2 regions of the Bradyrhizobium sp. JR4.1 genome follow, and region 2 is predicted to be linked to the other one. Evidence: predicted binding sites of a transcription regulator. Region 2 holds the regulator's gene; the other holds the start of a gene.
What was found. Region 2 encodes PhoB, which activates phosphate uptake and scavenging genes when phosphate is short. Its sites were predicted from a motif close to TGTCATNNANCTGTCAT; they were not measured.

Region 1 (11,651 bases), on a different contig from region 2:
AGGGAATTGCTGTTCGAAGGCACGCAATGCGTCGGCGTGAAGGCTGTGGTCGACGGGCGGGAGCAGGAATTCCGCGCCCGCGAGATCATTCTCTCCAGCGGCGCCATCCATTCGCCGGCGCATCTGTTGCGCGCTGGCATCGGTCCGGTCGGTCACCTCAAGGACATGGGCGTTCCCGTGCTGATGGGGCTGCAGGGCGTCGGCCAGCGCCTGATGGATCATCCCTCGATCTCGCTGTCGTCCTTTGTCCGCCGCGGCGCGCGGATGAACGAGCACACCAGGCGCCACATGCAGCTTGGCTTGCGTTACTCGTCCGGGCTCCAAGGCGTACCGAAAGGCGATATGTTCGTCGTCCTGCTCAGCAAATCGGCCTGGCACGCCGTCGGTGAGCAGATCGGATCGCTGCTGACATTCGTCAACAAGACCTATTCCGAGACCGGACAGGTCAAGCTTGCCTCGCGCGATCCGGTCGTCGAGCCGATCGTCGAGTTCAACCTGTTGTCCGACCGGCGCGACCTCGATCGGCTGATGAGCGGTTTCCGCAAGATGGCGGCCGTGCAGATGAGCGACGTTGTCAGGGCCGTGACGGACAAGCCGTTCCCGGCCTCCTATACCGACCGCGTGCGCAAGATCGGCGTGGTCAACACCAAAAACAGGATTCTCACCAGGATCGCCGCGGCCCTGATGGACGGACCGGCAGTGCTGCGCCACTACATGATCGACAATTTCGTGGTCGAGGGCTTCACCTTCGACGACGTCATCAACGACGACGAGGCGCTGGAAGCCTTCGTGCGCAAGGCGACCATCGGCGTGTGGCACGCCTCCTGCTCGTGCCGCATGGGCCGGGTTGACGATCCGATGGCGGTGGTCGATCCAGAGGGGCGCGTCAAAGGCGTGCAGGGCCTGCGCGTCGTCGATGCCTCGATCTTCCCGGTGGTGCCGTGCGCCAACACCAATTTTCCGGTCCTGATGTCGGCGGAGAAGATCGCAGCCGCGATCATGCAGTGAGCTGGCATGGCTTTTCGCGCCGGCGACTGCCTTGTCGATGCTGACCCTCCAGGACCGCTAGTCGGACCGCAATAGCTGAAATGGTGGGCGAGAAGGGTTCCGCGGCCGACGGTCTGGCGGACATGCGCCCGGGAGGCGGAACTTGGAACCCGGCTTGGGCGTTCTTTGCCAGATTTCGCCTTACGGCTGAGACAGGGCCGCTGATCGCGCGTCCCATCTCGGGGCCGGAGCGCATTTTCGGCGACGGAGCTTCACGGGGGTTCAATGATCAATTCATCGAGCCGGGCGCAAACCAGCGAGCCCGGAGAGTTGCCCAGGATTTCGACCGGCAGTGACGGTCTCGACGATATCCTCTACGGCGGGCTCGATCCCAATCGCATGTACCTCTACGAGGGCCGGCCCGGCTCGGGCAAGACCACAATGGCGCTGCAATTCCTTCTCGAGGGCGCCCGCTGCGGTGAACGCGTGCTCTATATCTCCTTGTCGGAAACCAAGCGTGAGTTGACGCTGGTTGCACAGCGGCACGGCTGGTCGCTGCAAGGCGTCGACATCTTCGAACTGGTGCCGCCGGAGACGACGCTCGATCCGGAGCGCGAGCTTACCGTCTTCCACCCCGCCGAAATGGAGCTGAGCGAAACCACGGGCCTGATATTCAAGGAGGTCGAACGGATCAATCCCGCGCGCGTGGTGCTGGACAGCCTGTCAGAGCTGCGCCTCCTTGCGCAGAATCCGCTGAGGTACCGGCGCCAGGTTCTGGCCCTGAAGCACTTTTTCACCAACCGCAATTGCACGGTCATTCTCCTCGACGATCTCTCGTCCTCCCAGGACGATCTGCAGCTCCATTCCATCGCGCATGGCGTGGTGATGCTCGAACAGCTCGCCATTGATTATGGCGCAGAGCGCCGGCGGCTTCGGGTGATCAAGATGCGCGGCATTCGATTTCGCGGCGGCTTCCACGATTTCACGATCGAAGCGGGAGGGGTGCGGATATTCCCCCGCCTGGTGGCAGCGGAACATCACACCTCGTTTATTGGTGAGTTGACGCCCAGCGGCAATGCGCAACTCGATCAACTCCTTGGAGGAGGGCTCGAGCGCGGCACCAGTGCGCTGCTCTTGGGCGCCGCCGGTGTCGGCAAGTCTTCTCTCGCGCTGACCTATGCGATCGCAGCGGCAGATCGCGGTGAGCATGCGGTGTTCTTTGCCTTCGATGAAGGTCGCGGTACGGTGGAGGCCCGGGCTCGAACGCTGGGCCTGCCCCTTGAAAGCCATCTGCAATCGGGACTCATCCGATTTAAGCAAATCGATCCCGCCGAGATGTCGCCCGGCGAATTCGCCGCCAATGTGCGCAACAGCGTCGAAAAGGATAACGCCCGAATTGTTATCATCGACAGTCTGAACGGCTACCTCAACGCAATGCCGGATGAGCGATTTCTCATCCTCCAGATGCACGAGCTGCTGAGCTATCTCGGGCAGAAAGGCGTGCTGACCGTCCTGATCCTCGCTCAGCATGGGCTGGTCGGTCCGATGGAGACGGCTCTCGATATCAGCTATTTGAGCGATGCCGTGCTCATGCTGCGCTATTTCGAAGTCGGCGGAGCGGTGCGGCGGGCCCTCTCGGTCGTGAAGAAGCGCAGCGGCAATCATGAAAATTCCATCCGCGAGTTTCGTCTTGGCAGTGCCGGCATCACGGTAGGTCCTCCGCTGAGCGGGTTCAGCGGCATCTTTTCCGGGAATCCACGTTACTCGGGCACGGAGATGCCGGAAGGGCTGTCGGAATGAGCGCCGACCGCGATCATTGCGTCCTCGTGTTTGCTCCGATCGGCCGCGATGGACCGGCATCGGTCGAGCTTTTCCGTAATTCGAATCTCCTGGCAATCAATTGTCGTGGTCTGCCTGAACTGGTCAGCGAGATGTCGGCGGGCGTGGGCGCGGTGCTTCTCGCCGAGGAGGGCCTGTTCGGAAAGGATACCCAGCCGCTGGCACATTGGATCGAGCGGCAGCCGCCCTGGTCCGACCTGCCCTTTGTCATTCTCACCAGCCACCGCGAGCAGCCGGCGGTGGTTGCCTGGCGCCGCAGCATCGTCGAGACGCTCCGCAACGTGTCGCTGCTCGAGCGCCCGGTTCAGCCGATCACGCTGACGAGCGCAATTCAATCCGCAATGCGGGCCCGCCGGCGGCAATATGAAATTCGAACCTTGCTGCAGGCGCGCGAGCGGACGGCCCAGGAGCTCGAGAAGCTCGTGGTCGAGCGCACCCGTGCCCTCGAGGAGGCCAACAAGCATCTGCGGGCCGAAATGGAAGAGCGCGCCCGCGTCGAGGAGACCCTCCGTCAGGCCCAGAAGATCGAAGCCATCGGACAATTGACCGGCGGAGTAGCTCACGACTTCAATAATCTGCTGATGGTGATCTCCGGCGGATTGGACATGCTCGACCGGCAGACAGATCCTGATCGGCGGCGTCGTCTGTTGGAAGGAATGGTTCAGGCGGCGCAGCGTGGTGCGGGCCTGACCAGGCAGCTTCTGGCTTTTTCACGGCGGCAGAAGCTCCGGCCCGAGGCCGTCGACATCCCAGCGCAGATCGGCGGCATGCGCGAATTGCTCGATCGGAGCCTGAGAGGCGACGTTCACGTCGAGTTCGATTTTCCAGAGGGGCTTTGGCCGGTTGAGGTCGATCCGGGGGAGCTCGAACTGGTCATTCTCAATCTGGCGGTCAACGCCCGCGATGCGATGCCGAACGGTGGCACGATCGTTGTCCGCGGCGAGAACTTGGCCGGCCTGGCCGAGGACGAGATCGCGGGCGATTACGTTCGCCTGTCCGTGGTCGACAGGGGCGTTGGAATGAGCCCCGAGATCCTGGCGCGGGTCTTCGAACCGTTCTTCACGACCAAGGACGTCGGTAAAGGCTCAGGCCTGGGGCTTGCTCAGGTCCACGGATTTGCGACGCAGTCACGCGGAATGGTTCGAATAAAATCGATCGTCGACGAGGGCACCAGCATTGAGCTCTATTTGCCGCGATCCAGGAATGTCCCCTCGGGTGAACGGCATCTCATCGACCTGAACAGGGCGCGTCCCAAGAGGGCTAATCATGGCCGGGTTCTTCTCGTCGAAGACGACGACGAGGTCGCCGCGCTGGTCAGCGAGATGCTTGCGCAGCTCGGTTACCAGGTCACGCGCGCGGCCAGTGCCGCGGCGGCTCTCGGTGCCCTAGCGGACGGCCGCTCCGTCGATCTGGTGTTTTCCGATATCATGATGCCGGGCGGCATGAACGGTGTCGAACTCGCGTCCGAGATCAAGAGAAGGCGAAGCGACATCCCGGTCCTGCTGACGAGCGGATACGCCGAAGCCGCGGTTCACGACGCCGAAATGGCCGGCATCCGGATCCTGTCGAAGCCCTACCACATCGACGAGCTCGCCGCAGCGCTCAGCGCTGCAAAGTTGGACTTTGCGACAACCGCAGGATCTGCCTTAGCGAAGACTCGGGGCTGACCATTCGCGCGACAATCAACGGCGGGGCTAAGGCTTGCGGGCGCCCCTCCGCAATTGTGCGCTCGGCCATCGTGCCGCGGCGTACAACAATGCGACGCACGAATGCAACGCGGTCGCCTCTCGGTTGCGAAGACACGCATTCGTTCTCTGCGAGTTAGACATTTCCGCCGCTACGCTTGGGCTGTGATGATTGCCAAAATCGGCCCGCAAATGCAGCCACTTTCAGTCGCTATTTGAGACCATTTCAGCCAAACTGTTATTGGTTTCTTTGCAGGGGCAGGGACCTTCAGCTAGGAGCCCTGCAATGTTCAAGTCGGTTCTTTCCGCGTGTCTCGTCGTTGCCTTTAGTTTCGTCGCTTCTGAAGCACGGCCCTATCGCATTCATCAAGCAGCCGAATGCAACGTCACGATGCCCTGCGACTTCTCGTATTCGCAAACGCGCCGTGAGAGGACTTCCAGGTCGTTCCTAACTCCCAGGTCCTCACTCCAATCCTATCGCGCGACGCAACTGACAGCGGCCGACGCAGGCGGCGCCGCGACGGCGAGCCTCTCGGGCGGTCGCATCGTCGGTAGTCGTCCCGCAGGTTGCCCTTCCTCCTTCTGCGGCTGCGGGGCTGCTCTGCGCGTGTTCGGCCGTATCGTGCCGGAATTGAATCTTGCACGAACTGGCTGCGCTTCCCGCGGACATCACCCGCACCGGGAATGGTCGCAGCCCGACACGGACATGTGTTCGTCCTCGAGCAACACCTAAGCGGGGATACCTGGCTGGCTTACGACGCCAACTCGGGCGGACACGCGACGCGAATGCATGCGCGTTCATTGCGTGGCTACACGATCGTCAACCCGCGCGGCGGTTCGGTCGCTTGAGACGCCGGGCGACAGGTGCGTCACGAGACCTGGTGCGCCATCGCGCGAAACACCTTGTCAACCCCGCACTGAAGTAATATTCGTATTTACAGAAGTTCGGATAAGGCGTAGTTTGCGCGCATCCCAGCCTGCTACAAGGGCGTTTCGCGATCGTCACGAGACGTGGGCCGGGAGGCGGTGGCCGCGACTGCGTCGACGCGCTGGGCAGGCTGCAGGGCGGGTTTTCCCGTGAGCAGCTGCACACGCGGTACGACACGGCGCTGACAGCCTCCTCGTTCGGTCTCGATGGCGAGCGCACGCCAGGCATCGAGGACAGGGGCGGGGAGGTGCGCGGACGGCAAAATCGTGTGGTCCTGACGCCCGGGGTCTGTGCGTCAAGTCTTGTGGTGATGCTCTGCCCAACCGGGTCAGCACATCAGCCATCCGCAAGGCGACGGGGGCAATAGTGCATCGCTCCCCGGGGAGAGCGCGTCATAAGCCGTAAAACCATTCGCGCAGGGAAGGCCGGTTGCCGGCGTCACCTGTCGTCCACCCCGTGCGCGTCTTGCTCGCACACGGGACTACGGGTGCCAGCCGGCGCCCGGCCTTCCCTGCGCCCTTTCTTTCGAGAGGGTGCTAAGACTAGAGCAAAGCTCGGGCAAAATGAGCCGCGAGAATGCGAAAGTGTGCCTGCAAGCCGGGAACGGGAATTGGGTGATCGCGACGGGACGATAGAGCTACGCGCTCTCCGTCTCCCGGTGCACGTCGTGCACCACGAGGCCCATGCCTTCGTCGGGCATCTTGATCCAGTCGCGGCGCTTGAGGGTGCGCTTGGTGTCTTCGTAGCCGGAGGTCCAGTGCTCGCGCATCGAGGTGCCCGAGAATTCGTGGTCCTTGGCGTCGCCCTCATAGGCCTTCTGCTGGTAGATCAGATGCAGGATCGCGATCTCAGGCATGTGGCGCAGGCTCGACTTGAGTTTGCGCTCCTCCTCGGAGAGCTGCTCGTCGGGCAGCTTGGCCAAGGCCTTGTAGAGCAGGACCTTGAGGTTGTGGGTGCGGCGGTAGACGTCGGTGTTGTGGCGGGTGCGCGAGGAATACATGATGTCCTTGTGGCGGGCCATCACGTCCTGGATCGAGCGCGGCAGCACGCCGCGTGCGCTGAACAGGTCGACCTGGAACACCAGCGAATTGAGCGCGTCTTCCTGGTCGAGCAGGTGCTGAAGCGGCGTGTTGGAGACGATGCCGCCGTCCCAGAAATGATCGGTGCCGATCCGCACCATCGGCAGTGCCGGCGGCAGGGCGCCGGAAGCCATGATGTGCTCCGGCTCGATCTCGTCGTGGGAATTGTCGAAATAGATGAAATTGCCGGAGAGCACGTTCACGGCGCCCACCGCGAAGCGAACCTTCTTCTCGTTGATGAGGTCGAAGTCGACGAGCTCGAGCAGGCTCTCTTTCAGCGGCATCGTGTCGTAATAGCTGGTGGCGGTCCGGGCGCCGACCGGGCTCAGCCAGGGATTGACCTGATGCGGGCTGAAGAAGCCCGGTTGGCCCATCGCCGACGTCATCCACGCGCTGGTGAGATTGCGCCACTGGCGGAAGATGTCTCCGTCAGGCGTGTAGTGCCAGATCTTGCGGTTGGTGATGCGCTCCCAGAAGATGCGCAGCGCCTCGAGCCGCTTCTCCGGCTTGTTGCCCGCGATGATGGCGGAGTTGATCGCGCCGATCGAGACGCCACAGACCCAGTCGGGCTCGATGCCGGCCTCGTGCAGCGCCTGGTAGACGCCGGCCTGGTACGCGCCGAGCGCGCCGCCACCTTGCAGCACCAGCGCAACGCGGTCGCAGCGCTCGGGCCGCCAGCCTCGTGCGGGAGGCTGATGCGTCTGATGAGCCGGTTGCGACGTTCGGGCGTCCATGGTGTGCCTCCTGGCAAGCATGGAGATCATGCTTCAATGACAGAGGCCAAACGATTGCGTCGGGCGGTGACGGCGTGATGACATTCTGGCGCCGATGCATCGCTTGCATGCACCATGACCGCCTTGGGAATGGCTGCGGTCGTGCGGCTGACGGAAATCCTTCACATCGAAGTCAATGACGGCGGCTAGCAATCTGCATCGCCGCCTGACGCTGCCGGGCGGGCATCACGTGAGCGCCACTAGAGGAGACCAGCGATGCGCAGGGAAGAGCTGCTGAGACTTCCGTCCATGCCGGCGGCCGGGCCGAGCTATCCGGCCGGGCCCTATCGCTTTGTTGACCGCGAATTCCTCGTCATCACCTACGAGACCGATCCGAACCTGATCCGCGCCGGCTTGCCGGAGCCGCTGGAGCCGATTGACCAGCCGGTCGTGCACTACGAATGGATCAGAATGCCGGACTCCTCCGGCTTCGGCAGCTACACCGAGTCCGGCCTCGTCATCCCCGCGCGCTTGCACGGCGAGGAGGTCAACTTCGTCTCGCAGATGTATCTGGACGATGATCCGCCGATCGCCGCCGGCCGCGAGATATGGGGCTTTCCCAAGAAATACGCTCATCCCAAACTCGAGATCGTCAAAGACACGCTGACGGGCACGCTGGAATATGCCGGCCAACTCGTCGCCATGGGCACGATGGGCTACAAGCACGAGAGCATGGCCGGCAACGGCGATCTGACCCGGGCGACGCTGTCGAAAACGCAGATCAATCTGAAGATGATCCCCGGCGTCGACGGCCGCCTCGAGATCTGCCAACTGGTCGCGATCAACCTCATCGACATCGTGCCGAAGGGCTCCTGGATGGGGCCCGGCCGGCTGCATCTGGTGCCGCATGTCAATGCGCCCGTCGCCGATTTCCCGGTCCGCCGCTGCCTCGGCGCGCATCATTACATCGCCGACCTGACGCTGCCGTTCGGCCGCGTCGTGCACGACTACATCAGGGAAGCCGAGTTGGCCACTACCGGGCTGGCCGCCGAGTAGGGCGTCATCATCAAACTGTAACAATGCCGTAATTGAGTACCCGCGAAGGTCCGGAAGATGCCGTCAGCCATCTTCCGGAGCGGGGCATTCGTTGACGGTGGGAGTTGGTATGGCCGAGCCGGCTAAGCTTGTCAGCGCGATATCGGATTCCGTGCCTTGCATTCCCGGCCTGGTGTGGGCATTCCGCCTCCACAGCGACGGCGGCGCCGAGGCGCTGCCGATCGACCAGCCGATCGAGTTCAGTCATGACGGCCGGCTCTGGCTGCATTTCAACCTCACGGACACGCGCGCACGGCCGTGGATCGCCGCGTCACAGCTGCCGCCGCTCGCGCGCGAGCTCTTGCTGTCCAACGACACCTTCCAGCAGCTTCACGTCATCGACCACTGCGTCTACGGCGTGTTCTCCGACCTCGTGCGCGACATCGGCAGCGCGACGGAGGAGACCGCGTTCCTGCGCTTCGCCATGACCGAGCGGCTCCTGATCAGCGGCCGCCATCAGGCGCTGTGCTCGGCGGATGCGACACGCCGGGTGCTCGAAGGCGGCTACCGCGTCGACAACGTCGCCCATCTCCTCGAAAAGATCGTCGATGAGGTCGCCGACACGCTTGATAGGATGGCCGATAAGCTCGGTCAGGAGATCGACGAGATCGAGGAGCGGATTCTGGCCGACGAGGCCAAGCCGGAGATGCGCCGCAATCTTGGCCGGCTGCGCCGGACCTGCGTCAGGCTGCATCGCCAGCTCACCGGCCTGCGTACGCTGTTCCATCGCCTCGACCAGAAGAACACCGACCACCTTTCGCCGGACCTGCGTATCCAGGCCGGCAAGCTGGCGCAGCGGCTGGACGGCCTCGACCACGACATCGTGGAGCTGCGCGAACGCAGCCGCCTGCTCGAGGAGGAGCTGCGCTTCAAGAACGAGGAGCAAAGCAACAACCACCTCCACACGCTCTCGATCGTGACCTCGCTGCTGCTTCCGCCGACGCTGATCACCGGCATTTTCGGCATGAACACCAAGGGCCTGCCTCTGACCGAGGTCGAGAGTGGATTTTTCTGGGCGGCTCTCCTGATGGCCTCGTCAGTCGGCGCGGCCTATCTCTTCATGCGGCGTACCGGTATCTTCAAGTAAAGCACGCCGGTCGGTATCAGCCGTGATCGGGACCGCACATCTATTTCCGCTGCGAAATGCGGCCGCGATTGTGCTGGCCTGGACGATCGCGAGCACCAGCGCGCTGGCCGGCGCCAAGGACGAGAACGCGGCGGAGTGGCTAGCTCCAAAATGGTTCAACGAGTGGCATGACGGCCTCGCCAACAAGGGCCTGAATTTCGGCGCCGCCTACATCGCCGACAACATTGGCAATTTGTCCGGCGGCGTTAGGCGCGGCGCTATCCATTTCGGCCGGCTCGATCTTTCGGTCGATGCCGATCTCGACAAGCTGGTCGGCTGGAGCGGCGGCCGCTTCTACGCCAACGCGTTCGTGATCTACGGGCGAGGCCTCAGTCGCAACTGCATCATGAATCTCGCGACCATCAGCGAGATCGAGGCGTTGCCGGACCAGCGGCTCTACAATGCCTATTTCGAGCAGAGCTTCTTCAACGACCGCTTGAACATCAGGGCCGGCCAGCAGGCCGCCGATGTCGAGTTTTTCGACAGCCAGACCGACGATCTCTTCATCAACGGCACCTTCGGCTGGCCCGCGATCAAGGCCTCGAACCTCCCGGCCGGCGGCCCGGCGCCGCCGATCGCGGTCCCCGGCATTCGCATCAAGGCCGCGCTGTCGGACCAGGTCACCCTGTTCGGCGCAGTGTTCAATGGCGATCCGTCAGGCCCGGGCAATCAGGATCCGCAGCTGCGCGACCATCATGGTCTTGCCTTCCGCGTCAACGACCCGCCTTGGGTGATCGGGCAGGTCCGCTTCAACTACGACCTCGATATCGGCGGCCGTTCGCTCGCCGGCAATTTTACGCCGGGCGCCTGGAAGCATTATGGCTCGTTCGACAGTCAGCGCTTCGCCACGGATGGGCGGTCGATCGCCGATCCCGACGGCAGCGGCATTCCGGCAAAGCTTCGCGGCAATTACGGTATCTTCGCGGTGATCGAGCAGGTGCTGTACCGGCCGCCGGAGGTCAGGGAGAGCACCACTTCGGCCTCGATCCCGGGTGTCACCGCGTTCGGCCGCATCGCCTACAGCCCGCCGGACCGCAACCTGATCGATCTCTATCTCGACGGCGGCATCGGCTTTGTCGGCTTCGTATCCGGTCGTCCGCTCGATCGCGTCGGCGTGGCGGCGGCCTACATGCGCATCTCGAACTCCGCGCGCAACCTCGACGTCGATACCCAATTCTTCACGGGCATCCAGAGCCCAGTGCGCAGCAACGAGACCCTGATCGAGATGATCTATGAGGCGCACATCAAGCCGGGCTGGCTGATCGCGCCGTACTTCCAATATGTGTTCCGTCCCTCGGGCGGCATCCCGAATCCGGACGACCCGAGCGGTGTTGCGCGGATTGGTGACGCCGCGGTCTTCGGCGTCACCACCACGATCAGGTACTAAGCCATCGCGGCTTGCGGCTTTGGCTTCGGTTGTCGCGAGAGCGTCAGCACGATCAGCGAGGCGAACACGCAGAGCGCGCCGGCGATGAAGAAGGCGGGCAGGTAGCTCTGATAGACCGTCCGCGAGAAACCGGCCCCGAAGGCGGCGGTGCCTGCACCGAGCTGGTGGCCGGCAAAGATCCAGCCGAACACCAGATTGGCGCGCTCGGGCCCAAATTTCTGCGCGGTGAGGCGCACCGTGGGCGGTACGGTTGCGATCCAGTCGAGCCCATAGAACATCGCGAAGATCGAGAGCCCATAGAACGAGAAATCGCTGAAGGGGAGGAAGATCAGCGAGAGCCCGCGCAGGCCGTAATACCAGAACAGCAAATAGCGGTTGTCGTAGCGGTCCGACAGCCAGCCCGACATGATGGTGCCGAAGAAGTCGAAGATGCCCATCGCGGCCAGCAAGCCCGCGGCCTGCACCTGCGGGATGCCGAAATCGAGGCACATCGGAATCAGATGCACCTGCACCAGGCCATTGGTGGATGCACCGCAGACGAAGAACGTCGCAAACAGGACCCAGAACGCGCTGCTCTTCGAGGCGTCGCGCAGCGTGCCGAGTGCAACGCCGGTGATCGAGCCATGGCTGACGGGCGGCGCGGGCAGGGGTGTGGTGCCTTCGTCGCCAAACGGGCGCAGGCCCAGATCGCTCGGACGGTCGCGCATCGCGAGCAGGACCGCCAGGGCAGAAACACCGAGCGCGATGCAAACAAAACCGAGCGCAAGCCGCCAGCCGAAACGTTCGGTCAGGCTTGCCAGCAGCGGCAGGAA
Region 2 (11,651 bases):
CCGCTTCGGCATGAAATGGGAGAGCTGCGGCACATACCAGGTCAGCGTCACGTAGAATGCCGCGACCAGATAGGCGATCGCGATCCACATCGTCACCCGCGAAGCCAGAATGCGCGACATGCGTCGCGCACCCCCGAGCGCGCACCATGCCCCGAACACGAACAGCAATTGCCAGGCGAAGGGATTGAAGGCCCAGAAGCCGTTCGGATAGGCGGACAGATAGAGGTCGTATTCCCAGGTCACCGCGTAGAGCGCGACCGAGAGGCCGAGCGTCACGTCGGGGCGCCATTTCATCAGCCACAGGATCAAGGGCAGCGCCAGCATCAGCACGATATAGAGCGGCAGCACGTCCATGTTGACCGGACGGAAGCGCAGCAGCAGCGCCTGCACGATCGTCACGTCGGGCTGCTTGAGGAAATCCATGATGCCCATCTCTTCGGTGTAGAGCGGGTTCTCGAACCTGGTCGCGACGTAGGAGATTTCGGCAAGGAAGATCGTGAACAGGAAGACGTGGGCGACATAGATCTGCCAGACGCGCCGCAGGATGCGCGCGGTGGCGACGACAATGCCGGACTCCAGCATCGCCCGACCGTACACGAAGGCGGCGGTATAGCCGGAGATGAAGATGAAGATCTCGGTGGCGTCGCTGAAGCCGTAATTGCGGATCGTGAACCAGGTCAGAAGGCTCGGCGGCAAATGGTCGATGAAGATCAGCCACAGCGCAAGGCCGCGGAACAGGTCGAGCCGGAGTTCGCGCTCCCCGATGGCGGGCAGCGAAATGGCCGGCGCGGCCGCGCGCCGCTTTGCCCCCGCGGACTTGACCTCCACAGGTTTAGCGGTTCCCGCGATCGTCGATCCCGTCACTTGGTCGGCAATAGTCATCGGGGGCCTAAAAACCCTTCCGCAAATCGCGACGTGGCAAGGAGTGTACCGGTCCGGCCGTCATCTCGCAAAGCCACCGGATCACATGCAAGTACGTTTGGACCTACACTTGGACGTGTACTTCCCTGCGAATTCAGGCGGGACGATGTCGCCAAGGCCGCCTCCGGCGTTTGGTTCCCGGGCGGTTTTCGGTATGATGGCAATCATGTACCGCGCCGTGACCCGCCAGATCGAAGTGACCGTCGAGCCGAACTTTGTTCCGGAGCAGTCGTCGGCCGACCGCTCCCGTTATTTCTGGGCCTACACCATCGTCATCACCAATTCCGGCGATGAGACCGTGCAGCTCAAGACGCGGCACTGGATCATCACCGATGCCACCGGCCGGCAGCAGGAGGTGAAAGGCGAGGGCGTCGTCGGCGAGCAGCCGACGCTCGCGCCCGGCGAACGCTTCGAATACACCTCCGGCGTGCCGCTCACGACCGCCTCGGGCTTCATGACCGGCCGCTACCAGATGGTCAGCGCAAGCGGCGAACGCTTCGAGATCGACGTGCCGACGTTCTCGCTGGACAGCCCGGATAACAAGCGGGTGTTGAACTAGCGCTGGAAATGGTGGGCACGCTTCGCTTTGCCCACCCTACGGCACCGCGCTACGCGTCCTCGACGCCCGCCTCATCCGGTGTGAACTCGTACACCGAGCTGCAGAACTCGCAGGTCACGACGACCTTGTCGTCCTTGACCATTGCGGCACGGTCGTCGGACGAAAAGCTCTTCAGCATCGATGCCACCGCATCGCGCGAGCAGGAGCATTGCGCCTTCAAGGGCAGCGGATTGAACACGCGCACGCCGCGTTCGTGGAAGAGACGGTAGAGCAACCGCTCGCCGGACAGCTCGGGATCGATCAGCTCGACGTCTTCGACGGTTTCGATCAGCGAGCGCGCCTCGACCCAGGCATCGTCTTCAGCGACGGCATGGACCTCGACGCCCTCGGGCGCATCGCCGGGATGCAGATCGGCCTGCCGCGCGCGCTCGGGCGCCTTCGGCAGGAACTGCATCAGCATGCCGCCGGCACGCCAGCGATGCTTGCCGCCGTCGTTCGAACGCCACTCCTCGCCCACGGCGAGACGCACGCGTGTCGGGATCTGCTCGGAGCGCAGGAAATATTCGTGAGCGGCGTCTTCGAGGCTGCCGCCGTCGAGCGCGACCAGGCCCTGGTAGCGGCTCATGTCGGGGCCCTGGTCGATGGTCATGGCCAGATGACCGTGGCCCAGCAGCGCGCCGGAAGTCTTGCCGGAATCCTGGACTTCGCCGAGGCGCGCGGCATCATAGCGCGCATAGGCGCGCAGGCGATCCGGCGCCTGATAGTCCACGACCAGGAACGACACAGGACCGTCGGTCTGGGCCTGGAGGATGAAGCGGCCTTCGAACTTCAGCGACGAGCCGAGCAGCGTGGTCAGCACGATGGCCTCGCCGAGCAGCTTGCCGACCGGCGCCGGATAATCGTGCTTGGTCAGGATCTCGTCGAGCGCCGGACCAAGCCGCACCAGGCGACCGCGCACGTCGAGCGCGTCGACCTCGTAGGGCAGCACGGCGTCATCGATGGGAACCGCGGATGGCGCGCGAACCGGGCCTTCGGGCCCGGTTTTCATGTCAGGGGATTGGGAAACCATGGCGCTTTATCTGGGGTCGGAAGGCGAAATTGGAAGGGGGCGGCTGCATCCGGAATGCAGAACGGATCGTACGCAAGCACGGCAAACTCGGTGTCGTCCTGGCGAAAGCCAGGACGACGATCCAAAGCTACTTCACCGGCCCGCGTTACTTCACCGCGTCGAAGCACCAGGCCAGAATGCCCTTCTGCGCGTGCAGGCGGTTTTCGGCCTCGTCGAATACGACGGATTGCGGACCGTCGATCACCTCGTCGGTGACCTCCTCGCCGCGATGGGCGGGCAGGCAGTGCATGAACAGCGCATCGGGCTTGGCCAGCGACATCAGCTGGGCATTGACCTGATAGGGCTTGAGCACGTTGTGGCGGTGCTCGCCTTCCTTGTCGCCCATCGACACCCAGGTGTCGGTCACGACACAATCGGCGCCGCGCACGGCAGCTTCGGCATCCGTGCCGAGCATGATCGGCGCGCCGGTCGCCTTGATGAAGTCGCGCATCGCCTTTTTCGGTGCGAGCTCCGGGGGCGTCGCGACATTGAGCTGGAACTTGAAGCGCTCGGCGGCGTGCGCCCAGGACGCCAGCACGTTATTGTCGTCGCCGGTCCAGGCCACCGTCTTGCCCTCGATCGGGCCGCGATGTTCCTCGTAGGTCATGAGGTCGGCCATGACCTGGCAGGGATGCGAGCGCCGCGTCAGGCCGTTGATGACGGGCACGGTGGCGTTTGCCGCAAGCTCCAGCAGCGCATCGTGATTGAGGATGCGGATCATGATGGCGTCGACATAGCGCGACAGCACGCGCGCGGTGTCGGCGATGGTCTCGCCGCGACCGAGCTGCATCTCGGCGCCTGTGAGCATGATGGGCTCGCCGCCGAGCTGGCGCATGGCGACATCGAACGACACCCGCGTCCGCGTCGAGGGGCGCTCGAAGATCATCGCCAGCGTCTTGCCTTCGAGCGGCCTGACCGGCTGATGCGCCTTCTGCTTCGCCTTCATCGCGGAGGACGCGGCCAGCATGCGCTTGAGCTCCGACAGCGGCAGCTCGTTGATATCGAGGAAGTGCTTCGGTGTTTTCTTGGGCGTTTTATCGGGCGACGTGCTCATCAGCTTGCCGCCCGCTTGTTGCCAGACAACGCCGCGCAGGCGCGCTCGAGCCGCCCGACGCTGTCCTCGATCTCGGCTTCGGTGACGATCAAAGGCGGCAGGAAACGCACGACATTGTCGCCGGCACCGACGGTGAGCAGTTTTTGGTCGCGCAAGGCGGCAACGAGATCGCCGGAGGGCACCACGGCCTTGATGCCGATCAGGAGGCCCTCGCCGCGCACTTCGCTGACGACATCGCCATGACGGTCGATCACGGAAGCGAGCTTCTGCTTGAGCAGCAGCGACATCCTCTGCACGTGGTCGAAGAAGCCGGGCTTGAGCATGACGTCGAGCACGGCATTCGCCGCCGCGATCGCGAGCGGATTGCCGCCGAAGGTCGAGCCGTGCGAGCCCGGCGTCATGCCGGACGCCGCTTCCGCGGTCGCAAGGCAGGCGCCGATCGGGAAGCCGCCGCCGAGCGCCTTGGCCAGCGACATCACGTCGGGTTCGACGCCAAGGCGGCGGTACGCGAATAGATCGCCGGTGCGGCCCATGCCGGTCTGCACCTCGTCGAAGGCGAGCAACAGGCCGCGCTCGTCGCAGAGCTGGCGCAACGCCCTCAGGAAGGCGGGCGTTGCCGAACGCACACCGCCCTCGCCCTGGATCGGCTCGATCAGGATGCCGGCGGTCTGCGGACCGATCGCCTTTTTCACTGCCTCGAGATCGCCATGCGCAACCTGGTCGAAGCCCTCCATGGGTGGGCCGAAACCTTCGAGATATTTTGCCGAACCCGTCGCGGCCAGCGTCGCCAGCGTGCGGCCATGGAAGGCGCCTTCGAAGGTGATCATGCGATAGCGGTCTGGATGGCCCTTCGCGGCGTGATAGCGGCGCACGACCTTGATCACGCATTCCAGCGCTTCGGCGCCGGAATTGCAGAAGAACACGAAGTCCGCGAAACTTTCATTGCACAGGCGCGCGGCAAGCTTTTCGCCGTCCGGGCTCTGGAACAGGTTCGACATGTGCCAGAGCTTCGTGGCCTGTTCCTGCAACGCCGCGACCAGCGCCGGATGGGCATGGCCGAGCGCATTCACCGCCACCCCGGAGGTGAAATCGAGATAGCGCTCGCCATTGGTCGCGATCAGCCAGCAGCCTTCGCCACGCTCGAAACCGAGGTCGGACCTGGCGAAAACGGGGAGCAAATGCGGCGCTGCGCTGTTAGTCATGACGGTCACTTGAATGTTGCGGACGGTGTGAGCGTGCATTACGCAACGCACCATCGACCGGCCCGGAAAACGAAACGTGCCGCCTCTTGAGGGCGGCACGTGCGACTATCTTAGGCCTGGTGAAACGGGTGTCAATGCCGCCCGGAAAGCCTCGCGAAACGCTGAATCCGTAGTCTTGCGGTGCCGATTTTGCGGGATTTAGCCACGGAACATGTGGAAGCGAGTCGGCGGACTCTTGCGCGGGAGTCACGCCATATTGTAGCGTTTGGATTGTCAGATACGACATCTCGTGCAGTGGTTCTGATCTTTAAGTCCTTATGTACCGGCGTAAACGTTCGGGCGTTCAAGACGCGCCCGGCGAGCCTTAAGGGATTCTGGCGGCACGGGTTTTTGAAGGCTTAGGCATTCGCTGCGAGGCCCCAGGATGGCTGGCGCGCAGCGAGGGAAAGGGTGCAATGACGGTTTTGACCTGGTCCGATGATCGCGTCGAGCAGCTGAAAAAGCTCTGGGAGGCCGGACTTTCGGCCAGCCAGATCGCGGCGGAGCTCGGCAATGTGACCCGCAATGCCGTGATCGGCAAAGTGCACAGGCTCGGCCTCTCGGGCCGCGCCAAGAGCCCATCATCGGCAGCGCCCCGGCCGCGCAAGGCGCGCCCCGCGCAGCACATGATGCGGGTGAGCCGCCCGATCTCGCGCGGCAACACCGCGCTGGCGCAGGCCTTCGAGGTCGAGGCTGAGCCGGATCCGGTCACCTACGACAACGTGGTGCCGATGAGCCAGCGGCTGTCGCTGCTCGAATTGAACGAGGCGACCTGCCACTGGCCGGTCGGCGATCCCTCGAGCCCGGACTTCTTCTTCTGCGGTGGACGGGCGCTGTCCGGCCTGCCCTATTGCGCCCAGCACTCGCGTGTTGCGTACCAGCCGGCGTCGGATCGGCGCCGCGCACCGGTGAAGCCGGGTCCGCGGTAATCACGGCAAGTCGTCGCGCAAAGACAGTTCAATAATTTCAGTGTCGTCCTGGCGAAAGCCAGGACCCATACTCCGAGCACGAAGTAGTCGTGCGAAAGGGGTAACTCGGAGTCTTCGCCAAACCACTCCCTGTGGTTATGGGTCCCGGATCAGCGCTCGCTTGTCCGGGACGACATCGGAGAATGCAGGGACAGCTCGCCAACAAACAAGCCTGCAACCCTACACCTGCTCCGCCTTCGCAAACCGATCATCCAGCGCGTAGCCGGCGCCGCGGACGGTGCGGATCGGGTCTTGCTCGCGGCCGAGATTGAGCAGCTTGCGCAGGCGGCCGATATGCACGTCGACGGTACGCTCGTCGATATAGATGTCGCGGCCCCAGACGCTGTCGAGCAGTTGCTCGCGCGAGAACACCCGGCCCGGGTGCTCCAGGAAGAACTCCAGCAGGCGATATTCGGTCGGACCGAGATCGATCGGCCGGCCTGAGCGCGCCACGCGGCGCTTGTCACGGTCGAGCTCGATGTCGCCAAAAGCAAGCACGGTGGCGAGCCGCTCGGGGCTCGCGCGCCGCAGCAGGCCCTTCACGCGCGCCAGCAGCTCCGGCACCGAGAACGGCTTGACGATGTAATCGTCGGCGCCGGTCGCAAGACCCCGCACCCGCTCGCTCTCCTCGCCGCGCGCGGTGAGCATGATGATCGGGAGCTGCTTGGTCTCGGGACGGGTGCGAAGCCGCCGGCACAGTTCGATGCCCGACAGGCCCGGCAGCATCCAGTCGAGCACGATCAGATCGGGGATGTGCTCCTTGAGGCGGGTGTCGGCGTCGTCGCCGCGCATCACCGTCTCGACGTCATAGCCGTCGCCTTCGAGGTTGTAGCGGAGAAGCTCGGTCAGGGCTTCCTCGTCCTCAACCACCATAATGCGTGCGCCCATCGGGTCGTCGCTCCCTTAAGTCTTCAGGTGTTCGGTACCGTGTTGGCGAAGGTCGTCATGTCGCCCTTCGGCCGCTTGTCGGTGATCGCCTGGCCCTCGATCATGTAGAACACGGTCTCGGCGATGTTGGTGGCGTGGTCGCCGATCCGCTCGATGTTCTTGGCGCAGAACATCAGGTGAATACAGAACGAGATGTTGCGCGGATCCTCCATCATGTAGGTGAGGAGCTCGCGGAACAACGAGGTGCAGATGGCGTCGACTTCCTCGTCGCCCTTCCACACCGCCATCGCCGCCGGCAAATCATGCGCGGCATAGGCGTCCAGCACCGACTTGACCTGCTGCTGCACGAGGTCGGTCATGTGCTCGAGGCCGCGGAACAGCTTGAGCGGATGGAAGTCCGTTTCCAGCGCCGCGACGCGCTTGCCCATGTTCTTGGCGAGGTCGCCGATGCGCTCGAGATCAGTCGCGACGCGCATGGCGCCGACGATCTCGCGCAGATCGACCGCCATCGGCTGGCGGCGGGCGATGGTGAGCACCGCACGCTCCTCGATGCGCTTCTGCAGCGCGTCGAGCTCGGTGTCGATGGCAACGACGCGCTGGCCGAGCGGGACGTCGCGGCGGATCAGCGCGTCGACGGACTCGACGATCATGCGCTCGGCGATGCCGCCCATCTCGGCGACCAGGCGGGTGAGTTCCTGGAGGTCGGTGTCGAAAGCCTTTGCGGTATGTTCGGAAGCCATGTCGCGTCTCCTCAGCCGAACCGGCCGGTGATGTAATCCTGCGTGCGCCGGTCGGTCGGCGACGTGAAGATCTTGCTGGTGTCGTCGAACTCGATCAGCTCGCCGAGATACATGAAGGCGGTCTTGTCGGAGACGCGCGCCGCCTGCTGCATGTTGTGGGTGACGATCGCGATCGTGTAATCCTCGGACAGCTCCTGGATCAGCTCCTCGACCTTGGCGGTCGAGATCGGGTCGAGCGCCGAACAGGGTTCGTCGAACAGGATCACCTCGGGCCGCACCGCGACGGTGCGGGCGATGCAGAGGCGCTGCTGCTGGCCGCCGGAGAGCGACAGGCCGGAGGCGTTGAGCTTGTCCTTGACCTCGTTCCACAGCGCGCCGCCGCGCAGCGCCTTCTCGACGCGGCCGTCCATTTCGGACTTCGAGATCTTCTCATACAGGCGGATGCCGAACGCGATGTTCTCGTAGATCGTCATCGGGAACGGCGTCGGCTTCTGGAACACCATGCCGACGCGGGCGCGCAGCAAATTGAGGTCCAGCTTGCCGTCGAGGATGTTGGTCTGGTCGAGCATCAGCTGACCAGTGGCGCGCTGGCCGGGATAGAGGTCGTACATCCGGTTGAAGATGCGCAGCAGGGTCGACTTGCCGCAGCCCGACGGACCGATGAACGCCGTGACGCGATTGGCGCCCAGCGTCAGGTTGATGTTCTTCAGCGCGTGGTGCTCGCCGTAATAGAAGTTCAGGTTGCGCACGGTCACCTTCGGGGGCGCCTCCGGCAGCACCGGCGCGTGGGGCAGCCCACCGGCCGCGCTCATCGATACGGAAAGATCACTCATTTTGCGGTCCTCTCGGCGCCAAGGATGCGCGCGCCAATATTAAGGGCAAGAACGGTCAGGGTGATGAGCAGCGCCCCGCTCCAGGCCAATTGCTTCCAATAGGCATAGGGGCTCTGCACGAAGTTGTTGATGGTGACAGGCAGGTTCGCCATCGTCTTATTCAGGCCGAGGCTGAAGAACTGGTTCGACAGCGCGGTGAACAGCAGCGGCGCAGTTTCACCGGCGACGCGAGCGGTTGCGAGCAGCACGCCGGTGATGAGGCCGGAGCGCGCGGCGCGATAAGCGATCCGCTTGATCACCAGCGAACGCGGCAGGCCGAGCGCCGAGGCCGCCTCGCGCAGCGCGTTCGGCACCAGCAGCAGCATGTCCTCGGTCGTGCGCAGCACCACCGGGATCACGATGACCGCGAGCGCGAGCGAGCCTGCGATCGCCGAGAAGCCGCGCATCGGCACCACCACCGCGCCGTAGATGAACAGGCCGATGATGATCGAGGGCGCCGAGAGCAGGATGTCGTTGATGAAGCGGATCACCGAGGTCAGCCGGTCATTGCGGCCGTATTCGGCGAGATAGGTGCCGGCGAACATGCCGAGCGGCGCGCCGATGCCGACGCCGATCACGGTCATGATCAGCGAGCCGACGATGGCGTTGAGCAGGCCGCCCTCGTTCGATCCGGGAGGCGGCGTGTTCTCGGTGAACAGCTGGACATTGAGTCCCGCCAGTCCATTGTAGAGCAGCGTGATCAGGATCAGCGCGAGCCAGGTGACGCCGAAGGCCGTTGCGGCGATGCAGAGCCCGCGAACGACGATGTCCTTGCGGCGGCGGCGTGAATAGATCGGATTCATGGCGCTAGTTCCCCGCCTTCTTTTCCAGCCGCATCAGCATCAGCCGCGCCGCTGCAAGCACGAAGAAGGTCAGCACGAACAGCAGGAGACCGAGCAGGATCAGGCCGGACTGGTGCAGGCCGTCGCTCTCGGCGAACTCGGATGCGATCGCCGCCGAGATCGTGGTGCCCGGCGCGAAGATCGACGACGAGATCCGGAACGAGTTGCCGATGATGAAGGTCACCGCCATGGTCTCGCCGAGCGCCCGGCCGAGCGCCAGCATGACGCCGCCGATGACGCCGACGCGGGTGTAGGGGATCACCACGCTGCGGACGACTTCCCAGGTGGTGCAGCCAACGCCGTAGGCGGCTTCCTTCAGGACCGGAGGCACGGTCTTGAACACGTCGACCGAGATCGAGGTGATGAAGGGCAGCACCATGATGGCGAGGATCAGCGCGGCATTGAACAGGCTGAGATAGGACGGGGGACCTGCGAAGATCGCGCCCAGCACGGGCACGCCGTCGAAGATCTTGATCATGAAGGGCTGGAACGTGTTGGCGAGGAACGGACCCAACACGAAGAAGCCCCACATGCCGTAGATGATCGAGGGGATGCCGGCGAGCAGCTCGATCGCCATGCCGATCGGGCGGCGCAGCCATTGCGGGCAGAGCTCGGTGAGGAAGATCGCAATGCCGAGACCCACGGGGATGGCGATCAGCATCGCGATGAAGGAGGTGACGAGCGTGCCGTACATCGGCCCGAGCGCGCCGAGCACCGGCGGATCAGCGGACGGCGCCCAGCGCTGCGTCCACAGGAAAGAGACTCCGAATTCCTTCATCGCGGGGAAGGCGCCGACGATCAGCGAAATGATGATGCCGCCGAGGATCAGAAGCACCGAGATCGCGGAGAGCCGCGTGATCCAGTAGAAGGTAACGTCGCCGAGCTTGAACGCGCTCAAGGCCTTGGCGCGATCATAAGGTCCGGCGTCGTCGATTACATCGCTCTGAACGGCCATCTCTGCCACGCCGATCCCCTGTACTAAAATAGTATACGTTTTTTGTTGGTCCGTGCCCCGGATGCGGCTCAGCGCATCCGGGGCACGAGCGTCGCGAACCTAGCTCTTGATTTCGGCAGCCCAGGTCTTCTCGATCAGCTGAACGACCGGGTCCGGCATCGGGATGTAGTCGAGCTCTTCAGCCGCCTTGCCGCCGCTCTTGAAGGCCCAGCGGAAGAACTTGATGGCTTCCTGCGAGGCCGCCTTGTCGGTGGCGTCCTTGTGCATCAGGATGAAGGTCGCCGCCGTGATCGGCCAGGATTTCTCGCCGGGCTGGTCGGTCAGGATAACGTAGTAGCCGGGAGCCTTGGCCCAGTCGGCGTTGGAGGCGGCCGCCTGGAAGGCTTCGACGGTGGGCTGCACCGGCTTGCCGGCCTTGTTGACGAGACCGGTGTAGGTCAGCTTGTTCTGCTTGGCATAGGCGTACTCGACGTAGCCGATCGAGTTCTTGGTCTGGCTGATGTTGCCGGACACGCCTTCGTTGCCCTTGGCGCCGACGCCGACCGGCCACTCGACCGCGGTACCCTCACCGACCTTGCTCTTCCAGTCCGCGCTGGCCTTGGCGAGGTAGTTGGTGAAGTTGAAGGTGGTGCCAGAGCCGTCCGAACGGCGGACCACGGTGATGGCCTCCGAGGGCAGCTTCACGTTCGGGTTGAGCTTCTTGATCGCGGCGTCGTCCCATTTGGTGATCTTGCCGAGATAGATGCTGGCCAGCGTCTCGCCGTCGAACACCATCTCGCCGGGCTTCACGCCCTCGATGTTGACGACGGGAACGATGGCACCCATGACCATCGGCCACTGGACGAGGCCGTCCTTCTCGAGCTGCTCGGCCTTGAGCGGCGCATCGCTGGCGCCGAAGGTCACGGTCTTGGCCTGGATCTGCTTGATGCCGCCGCCGGAGCCGATCGACTGGTAGTTCAGACCGTTGCCGGTCTCCTTCTTGTAGGCGTCAGCCCATTTGGAATAGATCGGGAACGGGAACGTCGCACCGGCACCGGTGATATCGGCAGCAAAGGCCGCCGTCGTCGATGCGGCGACGATGCCAGCAGCGACGAGTGTTTTGAGGAAATTCATGCTGGTCTCCATACAGGGGAGCGAAGCGCCATCCGCGCCCGATCGCGCTCCCCGTGCCGCCCCTTTAGGAGCGGACAGCTGAGCTTTTACGAAGGTTTGGTGACAGTCGGATGACAGTGTTAAGCAGCTGAAATCGCTGGAATTTAGCTCAGAGCCGCAGGCTTGCCCTGGGGGAAACAGGCGGTGAAAGTGGCGCCCTGCTTGGGCACGCTTTCGATCAAAAGCCGGCCGCGATGGCGGTTAAGAATATGTTTCACCAGGGATAATCCGAGCCCTGTCCCGCCCTGCGAGCGGCTGTCGCCGACATCGACCCGGTAGAACCGTTCGGTCAGCCGCGGCAGGTGCTCCGGCGCGATGCCGGGGCCGAAATCCCGGACCAGGACCCGGATT

Region 1: the regulator PhoB is predicted to act here: its motif matches at 7,319-7,335, upstream of ABIB90_RS16805 (acetoacetate decarboxylase).

What each region holds. Positions count from the first base shown of each region.
Region 1 covers NZ_JBEPRY010000007.1:49,395-61,045, reverse strand. Annotated here, with positions in the region: gene ABIB90_RS16825 (GMC family oxidoreductase) at 1-1,008, shown strand, start outside; gene ABIB90_RS16820 (ATPase domain-containing protein) at 1,273-2,787, shown strand; gene ABIB90_RS16815 (response regulator) at 2,784-4,493, shown strand; gene ABIB90_RS16810 (patatin-like phospholipase family protein) at 6,077-7,252, opposite strand; gene ABIB90_RS16805 (acetoacetate decarboxylase) at 7,508-8,287, shown strand; gene ABIB90_RS16800 (transporter) at 8,397-9,413, shown strand; gene ABIB90_RS16795 (carbohydrate porin) at 9,436-10,839, shown strand; gene ABIB90_RS16790 (MFS transporter) at 10,836-11,651, opposite strand, start outside.
Region 2 covers NZ_JBEPRY010000001.1:550,488-562,138, forward strand. Annotated here, with positions in the region: gene ABIB90_RS02780 (OpgC domain-containing protein) at 1-882, opposite strand, end outside; gene apaG (Co2+/Mg2+ efflux facilitator ApaG/CorD) at 1,076-1,480, shown strand; gene ABIB90_RS02790 (Hsp33 family molecular chaperone) at 1,530-2,549, opposite strand; gene argF (ornithine carbamoyltransferase) at 2,695-3,642, opposite strand; gene ABIB90_RS02800 (aspartate aminotransferase family protein) at 3,642-4,844, opposite strand; gene ABIB90_RS02805 (GcrA family cell cycle regulator) at 5,300-5,812, shown strand; gene phoB (phosphate regulon transcriptional regulator PhoB) at 6,032-6,739, opposite strand; gene phoU (phosphate signaling complex protein PhoU) at 6,763-7,479, opposite strand; gene pstB (phosphate ABC transporter ATP-binding protein PstB) at 7,491-8,312, opposite strand; gene pstA (phosphate ABC transporter permease PstA) at 8,309-9,154, opposite strand; gene pstC (phosphate ABC transporter permease subunit PstC) at 9,159-10,148, opposite strand; gene pstS (phosphate ABC transporter substrate-binding protein PstS) at 10,248-11,261, opposite strand; gene ABIB90_RS02840 (ATP-binding protein) at 11,405-11,651, opposite strand, start outside.